DNA from 2 places in the Rossellomorea marisflavi genome. Region 2 is predicted to be linked to the other one. Evidence: riboswitches for the same ligand, from Rfam matches in the RefSeq annotation. Region 2 holds a riboswitch; the other holds the start of a gene.

Region 1 (4,425 bases), 1.3 Mb from region 2:
AGGGGATCAGCATGCAGCCGAATTTCAAGGCGAAAGAAAATAAAATCTACCAGAGCTATACCTCATCAGAAGGGCATGACGCCCGCTATACGGATTGCGATGAAGGTGGATGGTGTTAACATGACATCGGGGGATTCCCCCCCGGTGTTCTTTAGGATCAAATCCTTTGCAAAATACCACTGACATGAGAAAATAGAGATAATAAGTGGACCATTAATAATCTTTTACTACTTCACTGAAAGTCAAGGTGATTGTCATGGAAGTCGTGGATGAAAAAGTCCTGATCGTAGAAGGCACATCCGATAAACGAAAGGTCAAAGATATCATCAGTGAGCCCGTGGAAATCATTTGTACCAATGGTACGATCAGTCTGACTAAAATGGACGAACTGATTGATTCATTAATCGACAGGGACGTATACATCCTTGTGGATGCCGACGAAGCCGGTGAAAAACTCCGCAAGCAATTCAAGCGGGAGTTCCCGGAAGCAGGCCACCTGTATATCGACAGGATGTACAAGGAAGTGGCTGCTGCCCCGGAATATCACCTCGCTTCCGTTTTGATCGGAGCCAATATTGATGTCCACCAACAATATCTTGGAAAAAGGATGAATTAGATTTGAAAGAGTTGAACAGCCATGAAGCGCTGCAAACGATTCGAAAGAATGAAAGACTGCTTGCCCTCTATTTGTATACACCCATGTGTGGGACCTGTCAGGTTGCAGGGAGGATGATCGAGATCGTAGAAAATCTGCCCCAACCGTTTGTTTTTGCAAAGGCAAATCTTAATTACATGGCGGATTTCGCAACTGAGTATGCAATCGAGAGCGTTCCTTGCCTCCTCCTGTTCAAAGATGGAGTCGAGGTCGACCGGATCTATGCGTTCCAGTCTGTACCGTTTCTGTATGAAGCATTGAAAAAGGTAGCGTGAAGGGGCCAAAAAGGCCTTTTTTTATGCTCGAATAGCACAAGAAATAGATAGATTTTCACGAAAACCACTACGACTTTTCTACACACCGGGACATATTTCTCGGGAAATGAAACGAACCCGCCAATATATTGTCTATTGGGCCCTTCCTTCGACAGTCCGTCCACAATCTGTCGAGAAAGTACGGGAGGATAAACAATCCAGTAGTGGAATTAGTTAAGTATCCGAGATACTGGAGGGGTTGCATGAGAGAGTATTTAGAGAAAATAGTAGATCAATGCGAGACCAGGTATCACTTACAATTATTATTTCCAGACACACCGTTCGTCCTACACTTCCAAAGTGGCTCAAGCGGGTACAGTCTGTCTATATCAAATAAGGGATGTTCCGTACTTCCCAATCCCCATCCTGAGCCCCACCTGAGGATAACGGCTGGACATGAACGGCAGTTGCTTTCTTTATTTGCAGGGAATGAGCGATTGACTTCCCTTGTTGATAAAAAGGATGTCCTAGTCCGTGGGGGCTACCGGCATTTGTTGTTTGCTGAATCCGTGCTTTGGTTGACCCGTTTTCACATCGTTGAACCAGTGAGCGTATAATGTGCAAAAATGAATTGACACCATGTTTATTCGGTGATAGTATCACTTTAGTAACAAATTTCTGAGTATTTAGTATGAATAATTAAATAACGTTTATCTCTTATTAAGAGTGGTGGAGGGAAGTGCCCGATGAAACCCGGCAACCGTCAATGAAAATTGACACGGTGCCAATTCACTCGAAGCGAAGGCTTCGACAGATGAGAGAAAGTCTACTATTGAAATAGTATGCCTTTCTGCTTATCGCAGAAAGGCATTTTTATTTTCCAAATGACGTTCGATGATTTAACAGCAAACGTCATTTGGATATAATTCCTAGTAAACCGGTGGTTTTACTGATGGTGAGGTGGATGCAACATGATTACGATTTCTGATGTAAAAAAAATCTTTCAAACGAAAAACGGAACGGTTTCAGCCGTCGATGGGGTGGATATGACCATCAACGATGGAGAAATCTTCGGTGTGATCGGATACAGTGGAGCCGGAAAGAGCACGTTGATCCGGATGTTAAACGGGCTTGAGGTCCCTACTGATGGAGCCGTCGATGTGAACGGGCAGCTGATTTCAGAGGCAAAAGGGAGGGCCCTCAGGGAAGCAAGGCAGTCCATGGGGATGATCTTCCAGCACTTTAACCTCCTTTGGTCGAGGACGGTCCTGGAAAACATCCAGTTCCCCCTTGAAATTGCAGGTGTATCGAAAAAAGAGAGGATCAAAAAAGCAAATGAACTCCTTAACCTGGTCGGGCTTGAAGGCCGAGGCGATTCATATCCTTCGCAATTGAGTGGAGGTCAAAAGCAGCGGGTCGGCATTGCAAGGGCATTGGCGAATGATCCGAAAGTGCTGCTATGCGATGAGGCGACTTCCGCCCTTGATCCACAGACCACAGACAGCATCCTCGACCTCTTAGTGGATATCAATGATCGTCTTGGATTAACGATTGTGTTGATCACCCACGAGATGCATGTCATCCGCAAGATTTGTCACAGGGTAGCGGTCATGGATTCAGGTAAAGTCGTCGAAGAAGGGGACGTACTTGACGTGTTCCGGAACCCTAGGGAAGAAGTGACGAAGCGTTTTGTAAAAGAAGTTTCTCAGCAACAGGAATCGGATGATGTCTTGGAACATTGTCAGGATGGGAAGGTGCTGAAGCTTACTTTTGTAGGAGAAAGCACAGATCAGCCTCTCATCACAGCGCTGATCCGCCGGTTCGATATTGAAGTGAATATCCTTCAAGGGCAGATATCCCAAACACAAAAAGGGGCCTTCGGAACGTTGTTCATCCAGCTGACCGGAGATCCATTGATTGTGGATCAGGCCGTCGCTTTTGCTGAAAATCAAGTGAAGGTGGAGGTGATGGAGAGATGATTGAAAAAGTCTTTCCGAATGTCGATTGGGAGAAAATGTGGGAGGCAACACTTGAAACCTTATACATGACGGGGATGTCGGTCATTTTGACCTTTTTCCTCGGTCTTGCCCTTGGAATCCTCTTGTTCCTTACATCGAAGGGGAACATTTGGGAGAACAAGGCGGCTTATACGATTACCAATGCGGCAGTCAATATATTCAGGTCCATCCCTTTTATCATTCTGATTGTGTTACTGATTCCCTTTACGAAGGTATTGATCGGGACGATCCGGGGGGCCAACGCGGCCTTGCCAGCCCTGATCATCGGTGCAGCCCCGTTTTATGCCCGGATGGTGGAAATCGCCCTCCGCGAAGTCAATAAAGGGGTCATCGAAGCAGCGAAAGCCATGGGGTCCAAGACGAGTACCATCATCATGAAGGTCCTTCTCCCAGAATCCATGCCGGCTCTCATCTCGGGAATCACCGTGACGGCCATCGCATTGGTCGGTTATACCGCAATGGCAGGCGTCATCGGGGCTGGTGGTCTCGGGAATCTGGCATTCCTGGATGGATTCCAGCGCAGCAGAACCGATGTCACCTTGGCAGCGACAATCATGATCCTGGTTCTTGTATTCATCATTCAGCTTGTCGGTGATTATTTCACCAATAAAATAGATAAACGATAAAAGGAGAGAATTCAGATGAAAAAATGGTTAGTGGGAACGATTGCAGCAGCGAGTATCATAGGATTGGCAGCATGCGGAACCGGCGGGAGCAACGGTAGCTCAGGCGACTCAAAGGAACTTGTGGTCGGAGCATCCAATGTTCCTCACGCTGAAATCCTTGAGGAAGCAAAACCGATCCTTGAAAAAGAAGGGATCGATCTCAAGATCGAAACGTATCAGGATTATGTCCTGCCAAATAAGGATCTCGAGAGCGGAGATCTTGATGCGAACTACTTCCAACACATCCCTTATCTAGAAGGGCAAAAGAAGGAACATGGTTATGACTTCGTCAGTGCCGGAGGAATTCACATCGAACCGATGGCGGTATATTCCAAGAAGCACCAATCCCTTAAAGATATCCCGGAAGGCGGAACCATTCTATTCAGTAACTCCGTGGCAGAGCACGGAAGGATCCTGACTTTGCTTGAAGCAAACGGTCTGATCAAATTGAAGGATGGTATTGATAAAACCCAGGCGACATTGGATGATATCGCTGAAAACCCTAAAAAATTGAAATTCGACTACGAATACGAGCCGGCCCTTCTTACTCAGCTTTACAATAATGAAGAAGGCGATGCAGTCGTCATCAACTCCAACTATGCCATCGATAGCGGACTGGATCCGGTCAAGGATTCCATTGCCATTGAAGACAAGGAATCACCGTATGTGAACATCATCGCGGTCAAAAAAGGTGATGAAGACAAAAAAGAAATCAAGGAGCTTGTGAAGGTGCTTCAGTCTGATGAAATTCAGGACTTCATCAATAAAGAGTGGAAAGGTTCCGTGGTGCCGGTCAAAGAATAAATACCAAACATAATCTTTTTGCAATAAGC
Region 2 (4,425 bases):
AAGCGACAAAACTTGCCGCTAAACTTGAAAAAGATGACAGCATGGTGGCCATCGGTCACGTCGGTGTAACGGGTACGATGATTGCATCGATGCTGAAGGACTTCATTCCTGTCTACGAAAAAGAAGCCAATATTGTGCCGTTATCCGACCTTATTCCGGAGTATCACTTGATTGATGAAAGCATGCCATGAGTTGTATGCTGATAGGTGATGAATAATCGGAAGGAGAGTCGATTACATGAAAATGGCTATTGTGACCGGAGCAACAAGGGGACTGGGCGAAGCAATCGCTTCTGGCCTGGTGGAAAAAGGGGTCGGGCTCATCAACATATCCCGTCGAGATAATGAAAACCTGAAGGCCATGGCCACGGATGCAGGGGTGACCTATTCCTTTCATCCGTGCGATCTGACATCTGCTACCGACACGGAACAGGTATTCAGGGAAGTGGGAGCAAGCGTGTTTTCAAGCGGAGCCGACACGATTTATGTGATTCAGAATGCCGGCTTGGTCACCCCCATCAATCCGTCCGGACAAGTGGATGCCGGGAGCTTGGAAGCAAGTGTTCACGTGAATCTCCTTGCTCCCATGATCGTCCTCAATGAGATGATCTCCGCGTCTGAGGGCAAATCTGGACAGATGCTGATCGTCAATGTCAGTTCAGGTGCAGGAAGCAGGCCTGTGTATGGGTGGAGTACGTACTGCTCCACCAAGGCAGGACTCAATATGCTGACGGAAACCGTGAGCCTGGAGCTATCGACTTCAGGACGGGATCATAAGGTTATTTCCTTCAGCCCGGGTGTCATGGATACAGATATGCAGGGAGAAATCCGTTCCTCCTCACAGGAAGCTTTTGTAGAAGTAGAGAAGTTCAAACGCTACAAGGAAGAGGGGACCCTTCGCAGCGCTAAGACGGTTGCGGATGCACTGGTGAATTTGATCACGGAAACAGAAGTGGAAAGCGGTAACCTTTATCACATCAATGATCTTGTATAATTGGACACAAAAAAGCCCCGGGCTCTGGTCGATACCAGCATCCCGGGGCTTTTCCCATTGAATTATGATTGTACCGGCTCTGTAGAACGAGCTTTCCTGCGGGTGAAACGAGGCAGGGCGAATTTGATCGCCACCAGGCCACAAATCGCCGTCAAGATCGGGTAGAACGCATACGGAAGGATGCTCAGCGGCGAAATGCCGGCTGTTTCAGCTACAAGAAGCATCTGGGCACCGTATGGAATCAAACCTTGTACGGCACATGAGAAGATATCGAGGATACTCGCTGTCTTCCGGTTGTCCACACCGTATTCATCACTGATTGATTTGGCAAGAGGCCCGGCAATGATGATGGAGATGGTATTATTGGCGGTGCACAGGTTCGTGGATGCCACGAGTCCCGCAGTGGAGTATTGCGCGCCTTTGGATGAACCGACCTTCCTCGTTACAAGATAGAGAAGCGCCTGGATCCCGCCATTGTGACGGATCAGTTCCACCACTCCTCCGATCAGGATCGATAGGAAGGCGATCTCGCCCATTCCGAGCATACCATCGGCAATGCTGCCGAAATAGCTTGTCGGTGTGAAGCTTCCGTCGATGAATCCGATGATTCCTGAAAGCAGGATGCCGCCGAATAAGACGGCAAATACGTTCAATCCCGAGAGGGCACCGATGATGACGGCAAGATACGGAAGGATCTTCACGATGGAATAACTTCCGGCGTCGACGGACGACTGGTTGCCAAGCGTCACGAAGAACAGGGCAATGATGGTGATGATGGCAGCAGGCAGGACGATGAAGAAATTGACTTTGAACTTATCTTTCATCTCCGTTTTCTGCGTACGGACGGCCGCGATGGTCGTATCCGAAATAAAGGAAAGATTGTCACCGAACATGGATCCACCGACAACGGTCGCCATGGCTAGCGGAAGGGAAATATCCGTTCCTGAGCTGATTCCGACACCGATAGGGGCAAGGGCCGCAATCGTCCCCATGGACGTCCCCATGGCCAGTGAGATGAAGGCGGCGATCACAAACAGCCCGACAATCAAGAGATTTTCCGGAATGACGGATAGGGCGAAGTTGACCGTTGAATCAACGGCACCCATTTTTTCAGCCACACCTGAGAAAGCGCCAGCCGATAAGAAGATCAAGACCATGATCATGATATCGAGGTTACCCGCTCCTTTGGCGAAGCGTTCAACCTTCACATTGAGGCTGTCCTTCCGGTTCATGGCCAATGCCACGACAGCAGCGATGATGATCGCCACGAGTACGGGGAAGGAATAGAAGTCCCCTGAAATGATACCTGCCCCAAGGAACAGGGCAACGAATATGAGTAATGGTAATAATGCCAGTAGATTGCCTTTTTCCTGATTCATGTTGTGCACTCCTTTTAGATGATATGTTGCGCATAAAATAAAAAACCTCTTCAAATAAGAAGAGGTTTCATGAAAACGAAACACCCTTCTTATCTTTCAAGCCGGTGGCTTGCTGGATGTGGCACAGCACTCGTTTGGACGAGTCCGCTGCCGAGACATCATAGGGCCAGTCCCTCCGTCTCTCTGGATAAGAAGATTTTACGTTATGCAGTTATGTTTAAGATACTTTCATACTTTAATGGGTTTCATCCTAAATGTCAAACGGGAAAATTTTCATCCGTATCAAGCAAACGCATACATATTTTCAAGAAGAACACAGTTAGGATTGTAACTGGAATAAACCAGATGATATAATCAGACAATGGAAAAATAAGGGGGTTCGCAACCCTCGACAAACAGGAGAGATGACCGTATGAAGAAGCGATATTGGCTGCTGGCATTGAGTATGTGTCTGCTACTGGTGGGGTGTTCTCAAGGGAAGGGAAATGGTTCATCCCAGTTGACGTTGGAACCGTATGACCTGAGTGATAAGGAAGAAAAGGTGGTTGCCGCTACAGGGAGAGGTTCCATGTTCTTCTTTACCCTGGATGGAACCCTGGCAAAGGATATGGATCTTGAAAGGACCATAGAAGTGTATGAAAAAGGGAAGCTCGTAAGCGATGAGCCGTTCCAATACGACGAAGAAGCGAAAAAGTATAAACACTCCCTGAACTCCTTCGGCATGGAAAGCTCTGAAAAGGATCTGCAGATTTTTAATGGGAGCGAAAGCACCTTTATCACTATGGAGGAAGACCCCATACCTGAAGAAAGTGGAAGTAGTGCATCCTCCTTGTTAACAGAAAAAGTGGAGCTCAAGAAAGATAAGCCTGTGTATATTTACGGAATGGCTACTTCTAAAAACAACGGGGATTCCGTAGGTATTGGATTGGAAGATGGGAAACCTGTCGGTGGCTTCAAAAAATCCGACAAGGCTTATATCTATAAAATCACCTTGGTGGACCGTAAATCTGAATAATTTTCAGAATAAAGATTATTTTATTAGAATAATAGGTTTTAAATCTTTTGACTGGTGGTACAAGAAAGATATATATCACATATAGGATTCGAGCGTTAACAACTTTCATGTAAAAGGGGAGTCTATTATGGATAATACCTTCGTCTACTCAAAAGAATATGCCAACCTTGGCGACATTATAGAATTCAAAAGGAAAAAGCACGTCCTGCAAGGTGTCGTGACGACCCTAAGGGAGAATACGGTCATCGTGCGCATGGATAAGGAGTCAGCGGAGAAGCTGGACCTTCCCGATGATCAAACCGTGGTTGCCCATAAGAACTATGCCATCATCGAGCGGGCCGAAAACGGCACGAATCCGGTCTTCGTCTACGATGGCTGGAACAGTGCGTTGAAGGCGTAAATAGTATATAAGAAAAATCCCCCGGCGCTAAAATGAGCGTCCGGGGGATTTTCTTTGAGTTGTTCAAGTGATAAGGTGAAGCATGCAGAGCTGTGCATGCTTCACCTTCGCCTCGGGTCATCTCCGGTTTGCGTACTCCCTCACCATTTCTTCCGTCACGGTCTTGCGCTGGGGTACGACGCCCTGCCTTGCAAGGGCATTGATCTCCTGGGTGACATGATTGATGCGGTCGGTGGTGAATGGCTTTCCGGCTTCGCATAATGTAAGGGCTTCTTCGATGGCCTGTTCCCTCGATTCATCAAGCTTCATGAACTCCTTCACGAGGCTGTGCTGCTTGCTTGAATGCTTTGTGATGTCCTTGTGTACGCTCATGCCCTCATCCCTCTTTCGATTGGTATATGTCTCATTATGCTTGTTTTTCGCAGCGGTGGCAATGGTTACAGGATCGGGGAGAGGAGCCGGGATATGGACTCCTTGAATTTGATCATGAGAGGTCGGCGGTGATAGTCCTCGAGGGTCAATTCTCTGCTCAATTTCCTGTCTTCCATGAAGGAGCGGCTGAGCTCACGTGAAAGCTTCCGGTCATAAAGAAAGGCATTCACCTCAAAGTTCAGGCGGAAGCTCCTCACGTCGATATT

What was found. A riboswitch is a leader RNA that binds a small molecule or an ion and turns the genes downstream of it on or off. The one in region 2 is predicted to bind S-adenosylmethionine.
Region 1: linked by a shared signal. The riboswitch ahead of K6T23_RS17350 (methionine ABC transporter ATP-binding protein) and the one ahead of K6T23_RS01455 (Na+/H+ antiporter NhaC family protein) in region 2 are both predicted to bind S-adenosylmethionine.

Annotation. Positions count from the first base shown of each region.
Region 1 is NZ_CP081870.1:3,313,573-3,317,997, reverse strand. Features, by position in the region: gene K6T23_RS17365 (YusG family protein) at 1-119, shown strand, start outside; gene K6T23_RS17360 (toprim domain-containing protein) at 257-616, shown strand; gene K6T23_RS17355 (thioredoxin family protein) at 619-930, shown strand; SAM riboswitch class I at 1,624-1,730, shown strand; gene K6T23_RS17350 (methionine ABC transporter ATP-binding protein) at 1,881-2,888, shown strand; gene K6T23_RS17345 (methionine ABC transporter permease) at 2,885-3,553, shown strand; gene K6T23_RS17340 (MetQ/NlpA family ABC transporter substrate-binding protein) at 3,569-4,396, shown strand.
Region 2 is NZ_CP081870.1:266,362-270,786, forward strand. Features, by position in the region: gene K6T23_RS01445 (divergent polysaccharide deacetylase family protein) at 1-191, shown strand, start outside; gene K6T23_RS01450 ((S)-benzoin forming benzil reductase) at 238-993, shown strand; gene K6T23_RS01455 (Na+/H+ antiporter NhaC family protein) at 1,056-2,372, opposite strand; SAM riboswitch class I at 2,459-2,566, opposite strand; gene K6T23_RS01460 (hypothetical protein) at 2,785-3,387, shown strand; gene K6T23_RS01465 (DUF2187 family protein) at 3,515-3,787, shown strand; gene K6T23_RS01470 (YpbS family protein) at 3,905-4,159, opposite strand; gene cls (cardiolipin synthase) at 4,225-4,425, opposite strand, start outside.